Regions from separate parts of the Streptomyces sp. NPDC045899 genome, predicted to be linked through region 2. Evidence: predicted binding sites of a transcription regulator. Region 2 holds the regulator's gene; each other region holds the start of a gene.

The links. The regulator HrcA, encoded in region 2, represses chaperone genes, less so after heat shock. The targets are predictions, from matches to a motif close to TTNGCACTCNGNNNNNCNGAGTGCNAA.
Positions count from the first base shown of each region.
Region 1: the regulator HrcA is predicted to act here: its motif matches at 3,287-3,313, upstream of groL (chaperonin GroEL).
Region 3: the regulator HrcA is predicted to act here: its motif matches at 4,261-4,287, upstream of groES (co-chaperone GroES).

Region 1 covers NZ_JBWKKP010000017.1:117,397-124,264, forward strand. The annotation lists gene AC07FT_RS24415 (glucosyl-3-phosphoglycerate synthase) at 1-561, opposite strand, end outside; SAM riboswitch class I at 755-895, shown strand; gene thrC (threonine synthase) at 913-2,226, shown strand; gene AC07FT_RS24425 (MoaD/ThiS family protein) at 2,223-2,501, shown strand; gene AC07FT_RS24430 (cold-shock protein) at 2,910-3,116, shown strand; gene groL (chaperonin GroEL) at 3,470-5,095, shown strand; gene murQ (N-acetylmuramic acid 6-phosphate etherase) at 5,196-6,146, opposite strand; gene AC07FT_RS24445 (MurR/RpiR family transcriptional regulator) at 6,234-6,868, opposite strand, start outside.
Region 2 covers NZ_JBWKKP010000009.1:296,961-303,828, forward strand. The annotation lists gene hemW (radical SAM family heme chaperone HemW) at 1-79, shown strand, start outside; gene AC07FT_RS16550 (DUF3097 domain-containing protein) at 179-1,006, opposite strand; gene AC07FT_RS16555 (MBL fold metallo-hydrolase) at 1,029-1,766, opposite strand; gene hrcA (heat-inducible transcriptional repressor HrcA) at 1,942-2,958, shown strand; gene dnaJ (molecular chaperone DnaJ) at 2,959-4,092, shown strand; gene AC07FT_RS16570 (nitronate monooxygenase) at 4,190-5,281, shown strand; gene AC07FT_RS16575 (16S rRNA (uracil(1498)-N(3))-methyltransferase) at 5,278-6,021, shown strand; gene AC07FT_RS16580 (hypothetical protein) at 6,122-6,697, shown strand; gene AC07FT_RS16585 (histidine triad nucleotide-binding protein) at 6,822-6,868, shown strand, end outside.
Region 3 covers NZ_JBWKKP010000029.1:39,352-46,219, forward strand. The annotation lists gene AC07FT_RS31355 (MFS transporter) at 1-132, shown strand, start outside; gene AC07FT_RS31360 (DUF397 domain-containing protein) at 95-301, opposite strand; gene AC07FT_RS31365 (Scr1 family TA system antitoxin-like transcriptional regulator) at 368-1,219, opposite strand; gene AC07FT_RS31370 (ATP-binding protein) at 1,386-1,865, shown strand; gene AC07FT_RS31375 (class I SAM-dependent methyltransferase) at 1,855-3,057, opposite strand; gene AC07FT_RS31380 (polysaccharide deacetylase family protein) at 3,132-4,205, shown strand; gene groES (co-chaperone GroES) at 4,436-4,744, shown strand; gene groL (chaperonin GroEL) at 4,839-6,464, shown strand; gene AC07FT_RS31395 (SDR family NAD(P)-dependent oxidoreductase) at 6,577-6,868, opposite strand, start outside.

The sequences.
Region 1 (6,868 bases), on a different contig from region 2:
CGGCCAGTGCAGATTGAGCAGCGGACGGGCGACCAGCTCGGTGACCCGGCCGCCCTGACCGGCCGCGTCCCCCAGCGGACGGTCGTACATCCCCTTGACCAGCTGCACCTCCGGATCGGTCAGCAGCGGTCCGACGATCCCGGAGACGAAGCGCGCGTCGAACTCCCGCAGATCGGCGTCGATGAAGCAGACGATCTCGCCACGGGTGGCCAGCAGCGAGCGCCACAGCACCTCGCCCTTGCCCGGCAGCGCCGGCAGCCGCGGCAGCAGGGAGTCGCGGTGGACCACCGTGGCCCCGGCCGCCGCGGCGACCTCGGCGGTGCGGTCGGTGGAGCCGGAGTCCAGCACCACCAGCTCGTCGACCAGCGGCACCGCCCCGTCCATCAGCTCCCGGCGGATCACCGTGACGATCTCCCCGACCGTCGCCTCCTCGTCCAGCGCGGGCAGCACCACGCTCACGGTGCGGCCCGTGTCGCGTTTGGCGGCCAGCAGGCGGTCCAGTGGACGGTCGTCGGCCGACCAGGAGCGGTGCTCCAGCCAGCGCTCCACCTCATCCAGCACCTGTCTGTCTCCCTGCTGCTGTGATCACTTGTGATCAGCTGTGATCCATCTCGCGCTTCGGACGGCTGTCTCAACCCTCCGGGCCTTCGGTTACAGTCTTGAACAGCGCGCATGACCGTCGTATGTCGGGGTCGACCCGGCTCCGCGGCGCTCATCGCGATGACAAACGCCCGGGCGGAGCCCGGTGCCATACCGCTCATCCAGAGGGGCAGAGGGAACGGCCCGTTGAAGCCCCGGCAACCCTCCAGCTGGTCTCGTGCTCACCGCGAGGCTCCCAGCTCGGGAAGGTGCCAATTCCGTCTCGTGGCGAAGTGCGTCGCGAGGAAGATGAGGAGAAAGGGCCTCGCCTCCATGGCTGTGCAATCCGTCGAAAGCTCAACCACCTCTTCCGACGCCGCTGCCCCGGCGTCCACCTCGCCCTCCTTCGGCCCCGCCGTCGCGCTGTCCTGTCGTGAGTGCGGTGAGCGTTTCGACCTCGGCCCGATCTTCGCGTGTGCGGCGTGTTTCGGCCCGCTCGAGATCGCGTACGAGCTGCCGACCGGCGACCCGGAGGGGCTCCGCCGGCGGATCGAGGCCGGTCCGAACAACATCTGGCGCTATGCCCCGCTCCTTCCGGTCCCGGCGGACGTGGCGGACACGCCCAGCCTGAATCCAGGGTTCACCAAGCTGGTCAAGGCCGACAACCTCGCCCGTGAGCTCGGGGTCACGGGCGAGCTGCACATCAAGGACGACTCCGGCAACCCGACCCACTCCTTCAAGGACCGGGTCGTCGCCATCGCCGTCCAGGCCGCCCGCGCCTTCGGCTTCACCACGCTCTCCTGCTCCTCCACCGGCAACCTCGCGGGCGCGGTCGGCGCCGCGGCCGCCCGCGCGGGCTTCCGCTCCTGCGTCTTCATCCCCCACGACCTGGAGGCGGGCAAGGTCGTCATGGCCGCCGTCTACGGCGGTGACCTGGTCGGCATCGAGGGCACCTACGACGACGTCAACCGCTTCTGCAGCGAGCTGATCGGCGACCCGGCGGGCGAGGGCTGGGGCTTTGTCAACGTGAACCTGCGCCCGTACTACGGCGAGGGTTCCAAGACCCTGGCCTACGAGATCTGCGAACAGCTGGGCTGGCGGCTGCCGGATCAGATCGTCGTCCCGATCGCGTCGGGCTCCCAGCTCACCAAGATCGACAAGGGGCTCAAGGAGCTGATCCAGCTCGGTCTGGTCGAGGACCGCCCCTACAAGATCTTCGGCGCCCAGGCCGAGGGCTGCTCCCCGGTCTCCGCCGCCTTCAAGGCCGGTCATGACGTGGTGCGCCCGCAGAAGCCGAACACCATCGCCAAGTCGCTGGCCATCGGTAACCCGGCGGACGGCCCCTACGTCCTGGACATCGCGCGCCGCACCGGCGGGGCCGTGGAGGACGTCACCGACGAGCAGGTCGTCGACGCGATCAAGCTGCTGGCCCGCACCGAGGGGATCTTCGCGGAGACCGCGGGCGGGGTGACCGTCGGTGTGACCAGGAAGCTGATCGAGGACGGGCTCCTCGACCCGACTCTGACGACCGTCGTCCTCAACACCGGCGACGGTCTGAAGACCCTCGACGCGGTGGCCCCCACCACGGGCCCCTCCGCCACCATCCGCCCCACCCTTGACTCGTTCCGAGAGGCTGGACTCGTATGAGCGTCAACGTCCGAATTCCGACCATCCTCCGTACCTACACCGGCGGTCAGGCCGAGGTCAGCGCCGAGGGCGCGACCCTCGCCGAGGTCCTGGCGGACCTGGAGAAGAACCACCAGGGCATCTCCGCGCGCGTGCTGGACGACACCGGCAAGCTGCGCCGCTTCGTGAACGTGTACGTCAACGACGACGATGTGCGGTTCGCGGAGGGCCTGGCCACGGCCACGCCGGACGGTGCCGGGGTCTCCATCATCCCGGCGGTGGCGGGCGGCTGCTGACCCCTCATCACTCCCTCACCATCGGAATCGCCCCGTCCGGAGAAAAACGGACGGGGCGATTCCGTGTGTGGAATCGCGATACAGTTGGCCAGATTCCGAACCGGCCGGAGGCCGGAACCACATACGGAACTCGTCAAGTTGTGCGCGAAGTGTGAGCATGATTTGTCGAGTTGGTGCCCTATGTCCGGCCCGAGTTGTCCCACATTCGTGAGAATCCTTCACTTCTGGACCTTCGGCCGTCCCCAGAATTCTCGTCCGATTGACCTGTTGCAGAGGGCGTTGGGACGGATACATTCAGCGGCGGTCGACGCGTTCCGGCGCACACCCTCCCTGACCGGAGGGTGAGGTCTGACCCGGGTCCGCGGAGTGCGGTCCTGCGCAAAAGGGCCAGCAATAGGGGAGTTAGGAATGGCTCAGGGCACCGTCAAGTGGTTCAACGCGGAGAAGGGGTACGGCTTCATCGCGGTCGACGGTGGTGCGGACGTGTTCGTCCACTACAGCGCGATCCAGATGGACGGCTACCGCACCCTCGAGGAAGGCCAGCGGGTGGAGTTCGAGATCTCGCAGGGTCAGAAGGGCCCGCAGGCCGACATGGTCCGCGTGGCCGTCGGCTGACGCGCCGACGCGAGGCAGCTGACTGGACTGTCGGAGGGCCCGCACCCCGCTACGGGGTGCGGGCCCTCCGGCGTGTCCCGCCCCTGCGCCCACCCGTCACCCGGCCGCCACCCCTCCGGGACGCCCTTCGGGCGCTTGCACTCTCATGGGTCGAGTGCTAATCATTGGCGTTAGCACTCTACGAGTGAGAGTGACAGAAGGACCGGGTCGGTGAGGCCCGTCGGCCATGTGGGGCAAGGAACCGCAGGGCAGACAGGCCGTCCGTCGCGGGCGCCAGCGCGGTCCGGAGCAACCCGCCCCCACGGCCTGACGGCCTGGGAGGTACCCCCTAAGTCTTGGGAGGACCACTTCACATGGCCAAGATCATCGCGTTCGACGAGGAGGCACGGCGCGGCCTCGAGCGCGGGATGAACCAGCTCGCCGACGCCGTCAAGGTCACCCTCGGCCCCAAGGGCCGCAACGTCGTCCTCGAGAAGAAGTGGGGCGCCCCCACGATCACCAACGATGGTGTGTCCATCGCCAAGGAGATCGAGCTCGAGGACGCGTACGAGAAGATCGGCGCCGAGCTGGTCAAGGAGGTCGCGAAGAAGACGGACGACGTCGCCGGTGACGGCACGACGACCGCGACCGTCCTGGCCCAGGCGCTGGTCAAGGAAGGCCTCCGGAACGTCGCCGCGGGTGCCAACCCGATGGCCCTGAAGCGCGGCATCGAGAAGGCCGTCGAGGCCGTCTCCGCCCAGCTGCTCGAGCAGGCCAAGGACGTGGAGACCAAGGAGCAGATCGCCTCCACCGCCTCCATCTCCGCCGCCGACACCCAGATCGGCGAGCTCATCGCCGAGGCGATGGACAAGGTCGGCAAGGAAGGCGTCATCACCGTCGAGGAGTCGCAGACCTTCGGGCTCGAGCTCGAGCTCACCGAGGGCATGCGCTTCGACAAGGGCTACATCTCCCCGTACTTCGCGACGGACATGGAGCGTATGGAGGCGTCGCTCGACGACCCGTACATCCTGATCGTCAACTCGAAGATCACCAGCGTGAAGGACCTCCTCCCGCTGCTCGAGAAGGTCATGCAGTCCGGCAAGCCGCTGCTGATCATCGCCGAGGACATCGAGGGCGAGGCCCTGGCGACCCTGGTCGTCAACAAGATCCGTGGCACCTTCAAGTCCGTCGCCGTCAAGGCCCCGGGCTTCGGTGACCGCCGCAAGGCCATGCTCGGTGACATCGCCATCCTCACCGGTGGCACCGTCATCTCCGAGGAGGTCGGCCTCAAGCTGGAGAACGCGGGTATCGACCTGCTCGGCCGCGCCCGCAAGGTCACGGTCACCAAGGACGAGACCACGATCGTGGACGGCGCCGGCGACACCGACCAGGTGCAGGGCCGCGTCAACCAGATCCGCGCCGAGATCGAGTCCTCGGACTCGGACTACGACCGCGAGAAGCTCCAGGAGCGCCTGGCGAAGCTGGCCGGCGGCGTGGCCGTCATCAAGGCCGGTGCCGCGACCGAGGTCGAGCTCAAGGAGCGCAAGCACCGCATCGAGGACGCGGTGCGCAACGCCAAGGCCGCCGTCGAGGAGGGCATCGTCGCCGGTGGTGGCGTGGCCCTGCTCCAGACCGTCTCGGTCTTCGAGAAGCTGGAGCTCGAGGGTGACGAGGCCACCGGTGCCCAGGCCGTCCGCCTGGCGCTCGAGGCCCCGCTGAAGCAGATCGCGGTCAACGCCGGCCTCGAGGGCGGTGTCGTGGTGGAGAAGGTGCGCAACCTGACCCCGGGCCACGGCCTGAACGCCGCCACCGGCGAGTACGTCGACCTCATCGCCGAGGGCATCATCGACCCGGCCAAGGTCACGCGCTCCGCGCTGCAGAACGCCGCGTCGATCGCCGCGCTGTTCCTCACCACCGAGGCCGTCATCGCCGACAAGCCGGAGAAGGCCGCCGCGGCGGGCGCTCCGGGCGGCATGCCGGGCGGTGACATGGACTTCTGATCGACGTCTTCGTCGGTCGAACCGTCCTGAGATCGTCGGGGCGGCACCCTCTCCCAGGGGTGCCGCCCCGACGGCGTTCTCTTCCGGCCCCGCGGAGCGCTCAGCGCGCCCGCGCGGCCTCCAGGGCCGCGCGCAGCCGGCCGCCCGCCTCGCCGAGCAGCTGCTCGGCCGTCGGCGCGTCCACCTCGCCCAGGATGGTGAGGATGGCGTTCTTGGTCTCGCCGTCCGTGGCCGCGAGCGCGCGCTCGATGCGCTCGTCCGGGGCACCGGTGGCCAGCGAGACGATCCGGCGCGAACGGGCCCGCAGCTTCTCGTTGGAGGCGCGGACATCGACCATCAGGTTCCCGAAGGTCTTGCCGAGCCGGATCATGGTGATGGTCGAGATCATGTTGAGCACCAGCTTCTGGGCGGTGCCCGACTTCAGCCGGGTCGAGCCGGTGACCAGCTCCGGCCCCACCACGATCTCGATCCCGTGGTCGGCCGCGGCGGCCAGCGCCGAGCCCGCGTTGCAGGACAGCCCCACGGTGAGCGCCCCCGCGGACCGGGCGTGCCCGACGGCGCCGATCGCGTACGGGGTGCGGCCGGAGGCCGAGATCCCGACGACCGCGTCGGCCTCGCCCACCCCCAGTGCGTCCAGATCGGCGGCGGCCAGTTCCCCGCTGTCCTCGGCTCCCTCGGCGGAGGTCACCATGGCCTGCGGACCGCCCGCGAGCACTCCGAGGACCTGGCCCGGCCGGGTGTTGAAGGTGGGTGGGCATTCGCTCGCGTCGAGCACCCCGAGCCGTCCCGCGGTGCCCGCGCCCGCGTAGACCAGCCGTCCGCCGCGGGACATCCGGGCGGCGATGTCGTCGATGGCGGCGGCGATCCGGGGGAGCTGGGCGGCGACGGCGGTGGGGACGGTGGCGTCCTCCCCGTTCATGATCCGGGCGATCTCCAGCGTGTCGAGCCGGTCGATCTCGGCGAGTTCGGGGCGGAACGCCTCGGTGGTGAGGGTCTCCAGCTGGGCCCGGAGCTCTGCCGGGCTCCGGCCCTGGTCGGCGGCGGAAGTCATGCGAAACGGCTCTTTCCCATAGTCAGCGTGGCGGGGGTGGGGGTGAGGTGATGACTCGGGGGTGGCTCGGTGCTCTCGGGTACGGGGTCAGCGGTGCCGGGGGCGGGGGTCGTGCCGGTGGGCGAGCGCCTCGTACGAGGCGGACAGCGCGGGCGCGGCCGACTCGTACGTACGCTGGGCGACCCCGATGAACAGGCAGTCCACCACCAGCAGCTGACTGGTGCGGCTGGCCATGGCGGCCGGGCGCAGCTCGCTCTCGCGGGCGGTGGAGGTGGTGAGGAGGAAGTCCGCGTACTGGGCGACCTCGCTGTCCGGCCGTCCGGTGATCGCCACGGTGGTCGCCCCGTGTTCGAAGGCGACCCGCAGCGGTTCGATGACGTCCGTGGTGCGGCCCGAGTGGGTGATCGCGACGGCCACGTCGCCCGAGTGGAGCTGCACGGCGTTGGTGACCGCCAGATGCGGATCGGCATGGGCGTGGGCTATCAGCCCGATGCGCAGGAGCTTCTGCGCCAGGTCCTGGCCGACCAGACTGGAGGCCCCCACCCCGTAGACGTCGATCCGCCGGGCGGCGGCGAGCGCCGAGACGGCCGACTCCAGCTGGGCGGTGTCCAGCCCGGCGGCGGTGTCCGCCAGACACTGCTGCTCCTCCTGCGCCAGCTTGGCGATCACATCGGGGATCGGGTCGTCCACCGCGATGTCCGCCGTGACCGCCGGGGCCCGTC
Region 2 (6,868 bases):
GTACCGGCAGGGCCGGGCCGTGCTCACGCTGCGGGGGCGGCTGCTGGCCGACGCGGTGGTGCGCGATCTGGTGGACTGATACGCGAAGGGTGACGGCGGTCGAGGGCGCGGTAGTGGCGTGAGCACGCTGAGTGCGAGGCGCTGGACTTCACGCTGGAAACCAGCGCGTTCCGGACACTCAGCTGACCCCCACCGTCACGAAGTCGATCAGCTCCTCCACCCGGCCCAGGAGCTCGGGGCGCAGGTCCTTGTAGGAGTGGACCGAGGAGAGGATGCGCTGCCAGGCGGCGCCGGTGTTCTCCGGCCAGCCCAGGGCGCGGCAGACGCCCGTCTTCCAGTCCTGGCCGCGCGGGACCCCGGGCCAGGCGGCGATGCCCACCGAGGACGGTTTCACCGCTTCCCAGATGTCGATGTAGGGGTGGCCGACGACCAGGACGTGGTCACCGGTGACCCCGGCGGCGATCCGGAACTCCTTGGAGCCCGGCACCAGATGGTCGACCAGGACGCCCAGCCTCGCGTCCGGACCGGGCGCGAACTCCCGGACGATGGCGGGGAGGTCGTCCACACCCTCCAGGTACTCGACGACCACGCCCTCGATGCGCAGGTCGTCGCCCCAGACCCGCTCCACCAGCTCCGCGTCATGGCGCCCCTCGACATAGATCCGCCCCGCGCGGGCCACCCTCGCCCGCGCCCCCGGTACCGCGAGGGACCCCGAGGCCGTGCGCCGGGGCGCGGAGGGGGCCGTCGCGCGCGGGCGCACGAGCGTGACCACCTTGCCCTCGAGCAGGAAGCCGCGCGGCTCCATGGGGAAGACGCGATGTTTGCCGAAGCGGTCCTCCAGAGTGACCGTCGGACCCTGCGCGGTCTTCTCGCAGCGGATCACCGCCCCGCAGAACCCGGTGCTGACCTCCTCCACGACGAGGTCCGGTTCGGCGGGGACCTCCGGGGCGGGCTGTGACCGCTTCCACGGCGGGGTCAGGTCCGGGTCGTCGTATCGGCTGCGCATCCGGCTGACGATAGCCGCGCGTCTAGCCGGACACGCCGAAGCGGGCCGCCAGTTCGTCACGCTGGGTGCGGACGAACTCCGCGTCCACCACCGATCCGTGGCCCGGTACGTACCGCGCCTCCTCGCCGCCGAGCTCCAGCAGCCGGTCCAGGGCGGCGGGCCACCGCGAGGGGATCGCGTCACTCCCCGCCTGCGGCGGACCGGACTCCTCGACCAGATCGCCGCAGAAGACCACCTCGGGCCGGCCGGGGACCAGGACCGCCAGGTCATGGGCGGAGTGCCCGGGGCCCACGTTCGCCAGCAGCACCCGCCGGTCGCCCAGGTCGAGGGTGAGCTCCCCGGAGACCAGGTGGTGGGGGAGGACCAGATGGTCCGCGGCCTCGGTGGCGGCTCCCCGGTCCACGCCCTGCCGGATGGCGCTCTCGCGCAGTTCCTCCCGCTCCGAGCGCAGCAGTTCGTCCAGGCCCGCCGCCCCGTACACCTCGCAGCCCGAGAAGGCGGCCGTGCCCAGGACGTGGTCGAAATGCGGATGGGTGAGCGCGATCCGGGTGGGGCGCATCCCGGCGAGCCGGGTGATCTGGGTGCGCAGCGCGGCCCCGTCACGGAGCGTGGCGCCGGTGTCCACCACGAGTACGTCCGTGCGCCCGACGACCACGCCGATGGTCTCGTCCCAGCCGGGCATGCGCAGTCGCGCCACCCCGGCGGCGATGGTCTCCCAGCCCGCCTCCTGCCACCGCGACTCTTCCCAACACGTCTCCATACCGAGACGCTAGCTCCTCGGGCGATAGCGTGGCGGGTCGTGCGGGCTCCGCCACACGTCGGCTCTTGCCCCGGCCACCGCACCCCGCCGTACACTGGCGGAGGGGTTCTGGCACTCGTGACCGTTGAGTGCCAGGGGGACCACCTGAAGAGACCGCTGGACTGGAGGTGCGCGGGTGCTCAGCGAACGCAGACTCGAGGTGCTGCGTGCCATTGTCCAGGACTACGTGGGCACCGAGGAGCCGGTCGGCTCCAAGGCACTCACCGAGCGCCACCGGCTGGGGGTCTCCCCGGCCACGGTCCGCAACGACATGGCCGCGCTGGAGGACGAGGGCTTCATCGCCCAGCCGCACACCAGCGCCGGACGAATCCCCACCGACAAGGGCTACCGCCTCTTCGTGGACAAGCTGGCCGGAGTGAAGCCGCTGTCCACACCCGAGCGCCGGGCCATCCAGAACTTCCTGGACGGCGCGGTGGACCTCGACGACGTGGTGGGCCGCACGGTCCGGCTGCTGGCGCAGCTGACCCGGCAGGTCGCGGTGGTGCAGTACCCGTCGCTGACCCGTTCGACGGTGCGCCACGTGGAGCTGCTGCCGCTGGCCGCGGCCCGGGTGATGCTGGTGCTGATCACCGACACCGGCCGGGTCGAGCAGCGCATGGTGGACTGCCCCTCGCCGGTGAGCGAGGAGTCCCTCGCGGATCTGCGGGCCCGGCTCAACAGCCGTGTCGTGGGGCGGCGGTTCGCGGATGTGCCGCAGTTGGTGCAGGATCTCCCGGAGTCCTTCGAACAGGAGGACCGGGGGACGGTCACGACCGTGCTGGCGACCCTCCTCGAGACGCTGGTGGAGGAGACCGAGGAGCGGCTGATGATCGGCGGCACCGCGAACCTCACGCGTTTCGGGCATGATTTCCCCCTGACGATCCGGCCCGTTCTGGAAGCGCTCGAGGAGCAGGTCGTCCTCCTCAAACTGCTGGGCGAGGCCAAGGACTCGGGTATGACCGTGCGCATCGGGCATGAGAATGCTCACGAGGGGCTGAATTCCACCTCGGTGGTCGCGGTCGGCTACGGTTCGGGCGACGAGGCCGTCGCCAAACTCGGCGTGGTCGGACCGACCCGCATGGACTACCCCGGAACGATGGGAGCGGTACGCGCAGTGGCACGTTACGTCGGACAGATCCTGGCGGAGTCGTAAGTGGCGACGGACTACTACGCAGTCCTGGGCGTGCGGCGTGATGCCTCGCAGGACGAGATCAAGAAGGCATTCCGCCGGCTCGCGCGTGAGCTGCACCCGGATGTGAACCCGGACCCGAAGACCCAGGAGCGGTTCAAGGAGATCAACGCCGCTTACGAGGTGCTCTCGGACCCGCAGAAGAAGCAGGTCTACGACCTCGGCGGGGACCCGATGTCGGGTGCGGGCGGAGGCGGCGCCGGTGGCTTCGGCGCGGGCTTCGGCAACTTCTCCGACATCATGGACGCGTTCTTCGGCACCGCCTCGCAGCGCGGACCGCGGTCCCGCACCCGGCGCGGCCAGGACGCCATGATCCGTCTCGACGTGGAGCTCAGCGAGGCCGCGTTCGGGACCACCAAGGACATCCAGGTCGACACCGCGGTGGTGTGCACCACGTGCAGCGGCGAGGGCGCCGCGCCGGGCACCTCGGCGCAGACCTGTGACATGTGCCGGGGCCGCGGTGAGGTCTCCCAGGTGACCCGCTCCTTCCTGGGCCAGGTCATGACCTCGCGGCCGTGTCCGCAGTGCCAGGGCTTCGGCACCGTGGTGCCGACCCCGTGCCCGGAGTGCGCCGGTGACGGACGGATCCGTTCGCGCCGCACGCTGACGGTGAAGATCCCGGCCGGTGTGGACAACGGCACCCGGATCCAGCTGGCGGGCGAGGGCGAGGTCGGGCCGGGAGGCGGCCCGGCGGGCGATCTGTACGTGGAGATCCACGAGGTCCCGCACCCGGTCTTCCAGCGCCGCGGCGACGATCTGCACTGCACGGTGACCATCCCCATGACGGCGGCGTCGCTCGGCACCAAGGTGCCGCTGGAGACGCTGGACGGCCTGGAGGAGGTCGACATCCGGCCCGGCACCCAGTCCGGCCAGTCGATCCCGCTGCACCAGCGCGGTGTCACCCATCTGCGGGGCGGCGGCCGGGGCGATCTGATCGTCCATGTCGAGGTGACCACCCCGACCAAGCTGGACGCGGAGCAGGAGGAGCTGCTGCGCCGCCTGTCCAAGCTGCGCGGCGAGGAGCGCCCCACCGGCGAGTTCAAGCCGGGGCAGCAGGGGTTGTTCTCGCGTTTGAAGGATGCGTTCAACGGGCGCTAGGTGTCCCCGGCCGCAGGCCCGGACGCTCCGGCCGCGACCGCCGTCGCGGCCGGAGTCCGGTTGCCGTTCGGTGTGGAGCGCATGACACGATGTGGCCATGCCCTCCGCACTGACCGATCTCTTTCGGTATCCGATCGTGCAGGCGCCGATGGCGGGCGGGGCTTCCTGCCCTCCGCTGGCCGCCGCCGTCTCCGAGGCCGGTGGCCTCGGTTCCCTCGCCGCCGGGTACAAGACCCCGGAGGCGATGTACGAAGAGATCAAACAGCTGCGCGGGCTGACCGGCCGCCCCTTCCTGGTCAACCTCTTCATGCCGCAGCCGCCCACCGCGGACCCGGCCGCCGTCGAGGTCTACCGCGAGCAGCTCGCGGGTGAGTCCACCTGGTACGAGACACCGCTCGGCGACCCCGACGCGGGGGCCGACGACGCGTACGAGGCGAAGCTGGCGATCCTGCTCGAGGACCCGGTGCCGGTGGTCTCGTTCACCTTCGGCTGCCCCACCCGTGAGGTGCTGGGCGCGCTGGCCGCGGCCGGTACCCGCACCGTCGTGACGGTGACCTCGCCGGTCGAGGCGCAGACCGCCCAGTGGGCGGGCGCCGACGCGCTCTGTGTGCAGGGCGTGGAGGCGGGCGGCCACCAGGGCGGTTTCCGCAACGACCCGGCCGAGGACGGCATGGGTGGCGGACTCGGACTGCTGTCGCTGATCGCGCTGGTCCGCGAGACCGTGCGGATCCCGGTCATCGCCGCGGGCGGGCTGATGCGCGGTGCGCAGATCGCGGCGGCGCTGGCCGCGGGGGCGAGCGCGGCCCAGCTGGGCACCGCGTTCCTGGTCACCCCCGAATCGGGGGCCAACGCCCTGCACAAGCGCGCCATGACGGACCCGATGTTCGGCCGGACCGAGCTGACCCGGGCCTTCTCCGGGCGTCCGGCCCGGGGCCTGGTCAACCGTTTCATCCGCGACCACGGCCCGTACGCCCCGGCGGCCTACCCCCAGCTGCACCACCTCACCTCCGGGCTGCGCAAGGCCGCGGCCAAGCAGGGCGATCCGCAGGGCATGGCGCTGTGGGCCGGACAGGGCCACCGGCTGGCGCGTGAGCTGCCCGCGGGGAAGCTGGTGGAGACCCTTGCCGCCGAACTGGACGCGGCGCGCGCCGGATTGACCGCCGGGACGTTCCACGGCGAGGCCCGGTGACAGCCCCGGTGTTCGTGGCCGACTCCCTCCAGGGAGCGGCCGCGGGGACCCGCGTCGCGCTGCAGGGGCCCGAGGGGCGGCACGCCGTCTCCGTACGGCGGCTGCGCGTCGGCGAGTCCGTGGTGCTCACCGACGGCCTCGGTACGGGCGTCTCCGGCACCGTGGCGGCCGTCGAGGGCAAGGACCGGCTGCTGGTGGAGGTGGCCGGGGTGCGTCACGACGAGCCGCCCAGCCCGCGGATCACCGTGGTGCAGGCCCTCCCCAAGGGCGACCGCGGTGAACTGGCCGTGGAGACCATGACCGAGACCGGGGTGGACGCCGTCGTGCCGTGGACCGCGGCCCGCTGTGTCACCCAGTGGAAGGGCGAGCGCGGGCTGAAGGCGCTCGGCAAGTGGCGGGCGACCGCCCGTGAGGCGGGCAAGCAGTCCCGCCGGCTGACCTTCCCCGAGGTCGCGGACGCGATGACGACCAAGCAGGTTGCCCGACTTCTGGCCGACGCCGATTTCGCGGCCGTGCTCCATGAAGAAGGCAGCGCCCCGCTGGCCACGGCCGAACTGCCCGCCGGCGGTGAGATCGTGCTCGTGGTCGGTCCCGAAGGGGGAGTCTCGCCCGAGGAGTTGACGGCCTTCGCGGCGGCGGGCGCGGCACCGTACCGGCTGGGTCCGAGCGTTCTGCGCACGTCGACGGCCGGAACGGCGGCCGCGGCGCTGCTGTTGGGGCGTACCGGCCGCTGGGGCTGAGCCCCCGGCAGGGCCCGTGCCCCCGGAGCCTGCCCCGGCCGGGCCACGGTGGCCGACGATGGTCTTCCGGTTCGCCGCGCTCGGTGGGAACCTGTCCCCTATGGGGGCATTGAGCCATGTAAGGCATCGGTACGGTCGTCCGCTCCTGGCCGTCGCGGTATCGGCCGCGGCCGCCGTCGCGGTGACCGGGTGCGACCCCGAGGACAACGGGGTCAGTTCGATCGTCGTCGCGGTCACCACCGACAAGGTCGCCTCCCGCGCCCTGGACAAGGGCGGGGTCGAGGTCCGCTGGCTGACCTGCAACGCGGATCTGAAGAGCGGCCGCACGGCCGGTGCTTCGGCCTCGGACGACGCCAACCGCGAACGGGACGAGGGCACCGAGACCGACGCCTCGGTCGACTGCCGCGGTGAGACCGTGAGCGACAAGAAGATCGAGGTGAGCGGCCGGGTCACCTTCGTGCGCAAGAACCATTGCGTCCGGGGGCACTTGACGGCTTCCGTGGACGGACACCGGGCCTTCGAGGCCCGGGTGATCGGGGAGTGCGAGGGCGGGGACGACGACCGGGGCTCGGGCCGGGATGACGGCCGGGGCGACGACCGTGAGACCAGCCGCCCCGAACCGCACCGCAGCTACCCCCTGGACCACCGGACGACCGAGGGCACCCAGGGCAAGTAGCGGCGGCCCGGGGGCGGGCGGAATCGGGCGGGGCGGCCGGGGCGAGGGGATTCGCGCGCACCGTCGGCGGGGCGTCCCGGTACCATCCGGTCCGTATCAGCCGACGATCCACGAGGAGCCACCGGTGGCGGGAGAACCGCAGGCCGACTGCCTGTTCTGCAAGATTGTCTC
Region 3 (6,868 bases), on a different contig from region 2:
CGCGGCGGACCGGTGGCGGCGGAGCCGGACGCGGCGGACGCGGCGGCGAAGGGCCCGGACCAGGCGCCTGTCGAACCGTCCGTCGAACCGCCCGTCACTGCGCCGCGAGGTGATCGAACGCGCCTGCCTTGACGGCGTCGAGCAGGGCCCGCAGCCGCGCGGGGGTGGTGGTCAGGACGGTGTCGGGGTCGTCGCTCTCGCGCAGCGCGACCCCGCCGCCGGGTATGGAGGCGAGCTCCACACAGGAACTGCCGTCCCCTTGGGTGGAGTAGGAGGACTTCCGCCAGGTCATCTCGGTCATGTGCGTGCTTTCGGCCGATGGATACGGGGACAGTGGTGGGGCGGGGGTGAGGGCGGTGCCGGGGGCTCAGAGCTGTCGGGTGATCCCGTGGATCAGGTCCCGTGACGCGTCGGCGGCCAGGCTCACCTTCGTCGTCCGCTCCAGCACCGCCCGGTGGATGGTCAGCTGGGTCTCGGCGTGCAGGAACATGGGCCCGTGCGCCGAGTCCAGCTGCACGGTGTCCAGCTGCGGCACACTGCCCGAGGCGTAGGTGACCGAGACCCCCGAGACGGGGAAGCCGCCCGCCTCGAAGGGGATGACCCGCACGGTGACGTTCCTCCGGGTGGACGCCTCCAGCAGGCTCTCCAACTGGGCGCGCATCAGCTGCGGTCCGCCGAACCGCATCCGCAGGGACGCCTCGTGGAGGATGAACGTGCACGGCGGCGGATCGTCCCGGTCGAGGACGTCCCGGCGCTTCATCCGGTGGGAGAGTCTGCGCCGCAGCTCCGTCGGGGACCACGGGGGCACCGTCTCGTTGAGGACGGCGGTGGCGTACGCCTCCGTCTGCAGCAGACCGGGCAGGAACATCAGCTCGACCACGCGCAGACTCCGCGCGTAGTACTCCAGCTCGGCGAGGTCGAGACCGCCGGTCGCGATATGGCCGCGGTACTCCTCCCACCAACCGCCCTTGCGCTCCCGGGCCATGGCGACGAGCGCGTCGACGTAGGCGCGGTCCGGGCAGGCGTAGATCGAGGCGAGCGCGCGGACCCGCTCCTCGCTCACCCCGAAGCGCGCCAGCTCCAGGTTGGTGATGTGGGTGCGGTTGATGCCCAGCCGGTCGGCGGCGTCCTGGATGCCGAGTCCGGCCTTCTCGCGCATCCTCCGCAGCTCGGTGCCCAGCCGGAGTTGACGGGCGGTGGGGGCGCTTCTGGGCGGCATGCTCCTCCGTTGCTCTTTCCCCCTCAGGGGCCGGACGTCGGGGAAATTAACCGGTGCCGTAGCAGATGTTTCCATATCTGCCCTACCGTGGGTGGCGGAACCGCTACCACGCGTTGATCGCCGCAACGGTACGCGCACCATCGGCCCCCTCGCAGGGAGTTGACCCATGGGTACCGACCACGAGCCCGAGGATGTCCCGCCGCCCGCGCCCACCGCCTCCGGTGACCGTTGCGTCTACACCCTGCGCGGCAGCCGCGGCCCCGCGTCGCCCAAGATCCTGCGGGACTTCGTCGCCTGCGTCCTGAACTGCACCGATCAACAGGGCCTGGTGGACGCCGCGACCCTGTGCACCTCGGAGCTGGTCACCAACGCCTATCTGCACGGCGAGGGCGACGCGCTGCTGCTGCGCGTGGTGATCGAGCCCCCGCGGCTGCGTGTACTGCTCTACGACGGCTGCGCCGCGCTCCCGGTGCCCTCCCGCCTCCCGGACGGCGACCAGCCGCGCGGCCGCGGGCTGCGCGTGGTCGGCGCGCTCGCCGAGGCGTGGGGGACGGCGGAGGGCGATCCGACGGGCGGCTACGCCAAGGGCGTCTGGTTCGAGCTGCGGAACGCCGGACCGGCCGGACGGGAGGTGCTCAGGGGCTAGCCGGAGCGGGCACCTCGGCCGGATGCCCCAGCAGCATCGTCGGGGCGCCGTCGACACGTGTGAGCAGGATGGTGCAGGCCTTGCGCCCCGCCAGGCGCAGCTTCTTGCGCAGCGTCTCCGGTTCCACCGCCGAACCCCGCTTCTTGATCGTGACGATCCCGATCTCCCGCTCCCGCAGCAGCGCCTTGAGCTTCTTCAGGTTGAACGGCAGGACGTCGGTGATCTCGTACGGCGTGGCGTACGGCGTCGGGCGCAGCTCGTCCGCCGTGATGTAGGCGATCGTCGGATCGATGAGCCGCCCGCCGATCCGGGCCGCGACATCGGCCACCAGATGGGCACGGATGACGGCGCCGTCCGGTTCGTACAGCCAGCGCCCCACCGGACCGGTCGGCGGATCGGGCAGCAGCCGGGTGCCCAGCAGCGAGTGGGAGGCCGGGAGCAGGGTGGCGCGGCGCATCCCGGGGCGGGCCGTGCCGAACCACAGCACGGCCTCCTTCACCTGCCCGTGGTCCGAGATCCACTCGGCCTCCGCGTCCTCCGGGACCGCCTCGTGGGGGATCCCCGGGGCGATCTTGAGCGCGGCGCGCGGCGTGGTGCGGGCGGCCCCGACGGCCCAGGACAGCGGCGGGGAGTACGCCTCGGGGTCGAAGACCCGGCCCCGGCCGCCGCGCCGGGCGGGATCGACGAAGACCGCGTCGAAGGGGGTGGTGTCGATCTCGGCGACATCCGCGCAGCGGACCTCGATGAGCTCGGACAGACCCAGGGAAGCGGCGTTGGCGCGGGCCACCGCGCAGGTCAGCGGATCCCGGTCGACGGCCAGTACGGAGATGCCCGCCCGGGCGAGCGCGATCGCGTCGCCACCGATGCCGCAGCACAGATCGGCCACGCCGCGCACCCCGAACCCGGCGAACCGCTCGGCGCGGTAGGCGGCCACGGAGGTGCGCGTGGACTGCTCGACACCGTGCGGGGTGAAGTACATCCGGTGGGCGTCCTCGCCGAACTTGGCGACCGCCCGCTGGCGCAACTGGGCCTGCGTCAGGGCCGCCGAGACCAGCGCCGCCGGATGGTCACGGCGCAGCCGGGTCGCGGTGGTGAGCTCGTCCGCCGGGTCGTGGTCCCGGAGCGCGGTGAGCAGCTCCTGACCCTCGTCGCCGAGGAGTGAGTCGAAGGCGTCAACGTCCACATGGCCCATTCTCCCCGCTCCCGCGGGCGTATTCGCACCCACGCGGCGCGCGCTTCCCCCCATTCCGGCCGAAGATCACATATATGCCGATGATCAAGAATGGGTTCTCGCGGTGTCTGGTCCTCACCACCGCGGCGGTCGTGCTCACGGGCTGCGGAAGCCTTAAGGGCCCCGGTCCGCTCGCCCGGACCACCGTGGACACCGCCACGGCCGCGGAGTCCCCGGCCCCGCAGACCGCGGGGCGTTCACCCACCGCACCGCCACCGGCGGCGCGCCCCCCGGAGATCTCCGCGGCCCCGGACCACTCCCCGCCGCCGGTCTCCCCGGTTCCGGAAGGGGCGTCCGGTCCGGCCGCCGCACCGTCCCCGGCCCCCGGTGGGTCCGGCGCCCCCGGCGGGTCCGGCGCGCCCGGCGGGTCCGGCGCGCCCGGCCCCTCGCGGGCCGGCTCCGCCCCGGCGGGTGACCCCGAGGCGTACCGCAGATGGGGTCTGGACCGGCCGTTGGACCAGCCGCCGCCCCCGCCCGCCGCCAAACCGCCGCTCGTCCTGGAGGAGCCGTCCGAGGAGGGGCTGCCGCCGGTCATCCGCCGGGTGCAGACCACCGATCGGGTGGTCTTCCTGACGATCGACGACGGCATCGAGAAGGACCCGGGCTTCGTGGAGCAGGCCCGCGATCTCGGACTCCCCTTCACCGGCTTCCTCACCGACAACGTGATCGGCGACCGGTACGACTACTTCGACGAGCTCCAGCGGCTCGGCAACCCGATGGAGAACCACACCCTCACCCACCCCAGCCTGGCCGGGCTCGACTACGACACCCAGCGGCAGGAGATCTGCGGCCAGCGGGACAACCTCCGCGACCGCCTCGGCCGCGAGCCGCGGCTGTTCCGCCCGCCCTACGGCGCGTACGACGGGACGACGCTGCGCGCGGCGGCGGACTGCGGGGCGCGGACGGTGGTGCTGTGGCGCGCCGAGATGGAGCCGGGCGGGATGGCCTACCGGTCCGGGGGCGCGCTCCAGCCGGGGGACATCGTGCTCGCGCACTTCCGCGGACCGGAGCAGCTGGAGGGCGCGTCCATGACCGACATGATCACGTCGATGCTGCGGGCGATCCAGGAGCAGGGCTTCACGGTGGCGCGGCTGGAGGACTACGTCTGAGGGGGCCGGGCGGGTCCCGCGGCGGGGTGGCGATCGGTGCCCGTCCCCGCATCGCCTGGCACTCTAGTTGACTGAGTGCTAACCGCGTCATAATGTCGAGGCTGGCACTCGGCAGTGTGGAGTGCCAACCACACAGCGACGGGCAGGTCCGGCACCCGCGACGACGGATCCACCTGGTCGCCACCTCAGACAGTTAACCCCGTGAGATCTCCGAAGGGGGAGGTCGGATCGTGACGACCACCAGCTCCAAGGTTGCCATCAAGCCGCTCGAGGACCGCATCGTGGTGCAGCCGCTCGACGCCGAGCAGACCACGGCTTCCGGTCTGGTCATCCCGGACACCGCCAAGGAGAAGCCCCAGGAGGGCGTCGTCCTGGCCGTGGGCCCGGGCCGCTTCGAGGAAGGCAACCGTCTTCCGCTCGACGTCGCCGTCGGTGACGTCGTGCTCTACAGCAAGTACGGCGGCACCGAGGTGAAGTACAACGGCGAGGAGTACCTCGTCCTCTCGGCTCGCGACGTCCTCGCGATCGTCGAGAAGTAATCACCGAAGATTTGCCTATGAGCCGCGTCCCGGTGCCCGTGTCACAGATACCCGGGGTCGGGACGCGGTTCGTTTGAGAGGACATACGCAACTCATGGCGAAGATCCTGAAGTTCGACGAGGACGCCCGTCGCGCCCTCGAGCGCGGCGTCAACAAGCTGGCGGACACGGTCAAGGTCACCATCGGTCCCCGCGGCCGCAACGTGGTCATCGACAAGAAGTTCGGTGCCCCGACCATCACCAACGACGGTGTCACCATCGCCCGTGAGGTCGAGGTCGAGGACCCGTACGAGAACCTGGGCGCCCAGCTCGTCAAGGAGGTGGCGACCAAGACCAACGACATCGCGGGTGACGGCACCACCACCGCCACCGTGCTGGCCCAGGCGCTGGTCCGCGAGGGCCTGCGCAACGTGGCCGCCGGTGCCTCCCCGGCCGCCCTGAAGAAGGGCATCGACGCCGCGGTCAAGGCCGTCTCCGACGACCTCCTGGCGACCGCCCGCCCGATCGACTCCAAGTCCGACATCGCCGCCGTGGCCGCGCTGTCCGCCCAGGACAAGCAGGTCGGCGAGCTGATCGCCGAGGCGATGGACAAGGTCGGCAAGGACGGTGTCATCACCGTCGAGGAGTCCAACACCTTCGGCCTGGAGCTCGACTTCACCGAGGGCATGGCCTTCGACAAGGGCTACCTCTCGCCCTACATGGTGACCGACCAGGAGCGTATGGAGGCCGTCCTCGACGACCCGTACATCCTGATCCACCAGGGCAAGATCGGCTCGATCCAGGACCTGCTGCCGCTGCTGGAGAAGGTCATCCAGGCCGGCGCCAGCAAGCCGCTGCTGATCATCGCCGAGGACGTGGAGGGCGAGGCCCTGTCCACCCTCGTCGTCAACAAGATCCGTGGCACCTTCAACGCCGTCGCGGTGAAGGCCCCGGGCTTCGGCGACCGCCGCAAGGCGATGCTCGGTGACATGGCGACCCTCACCGGCGCCACCGTCATCGCCGAAGAGGTCGGCCTCAAGCTGGACCAGGCCGGTCTCGACGTGCTGGGCACCGCCCGCCGCGTGACCGTCACCAAGGACGACACCACCATCGTCGACGGTGGCGGCAAGGCCGAGGACGTCGCCGGCCGGATCGCCCAGATCAAGGCCGAGATCGAGAGCACGGACTCCGACTGGGACCGCGAGAAGCTCCAGGAGCGTCTGGCGAAGCTGGCCGGCGGTGTCTGCGTGATCCGCGTGGGCGCGGCCACCGAGGTCGAGCTCAAGGAGAAGAAGCACCGTCTGGAGGACGCCATCTCCGCGACCCGCGCCGCGGTCGAGGAGGGCATCGTCTCCGGTGGTGGCTCCGCTCTGGTGCACGCCGCCAAGGTGCTCGAGGGCAACCTCGGCCTGGACGGCGACGAGGCCACCGGTGTCGCCGTGGTCCGCCGCGCCTCGGTCGAGCCGCTGCGCTGGATCGCCGAGAACGCCGGTCTCGAGGGCTACGTCATCACCTCGAAGGTCGCCGAGCTCGAGAAGGGCCACGGCTACAACGCCGCCACCGAGGAGTACGGCGACCTGGTGAAGGCCGGCGTCATCGACCCGGTCAAGGTCACCCGCTCCGCGCTGGAGAACGCGGCCTCGATCGCCTCGCTGCTGCTCACCACCGAGACCCTGGTGGTCGAGAAGCCGGCCGAGGAAGAGGCCGAGGCCGGCGGCCACGGCCACGGCCACGCGCACTGACGCGAGCCCGACGCCACGAAGGCGCGGCCGTCCCGGGAGGGGCGGCCGCGCCTTCGCGCTGCGCGGTGACCGCTGAGGCGACTGCCGGCCGGTGGTCCACCGGCCCGGTGGACTACCGGCGCGCGTAGTTGCGGCCGACCCGGGAGGAGACCGCCGACACCGCCGCCCTCGGGACCAGCTTCGCCAGCCCCGTCATCGTCTTGTAGCGCGGGTCCGGGATGGACAGCGACTTCCCGCGCGAGAGGTCCTTGAGCGCCGACGCGACCAGCTTGTCCGCGTCCAGCCACATCCAGCTCGGCACACTGTCCGGCTTGATCCCCGCCCGCGCGTGGAACTCCGTGCGCACGAAGCCGGGGCACAGCGCCATCAGCCGGACGCCCGAACTCGCCAGGTCCTTCGCCGCG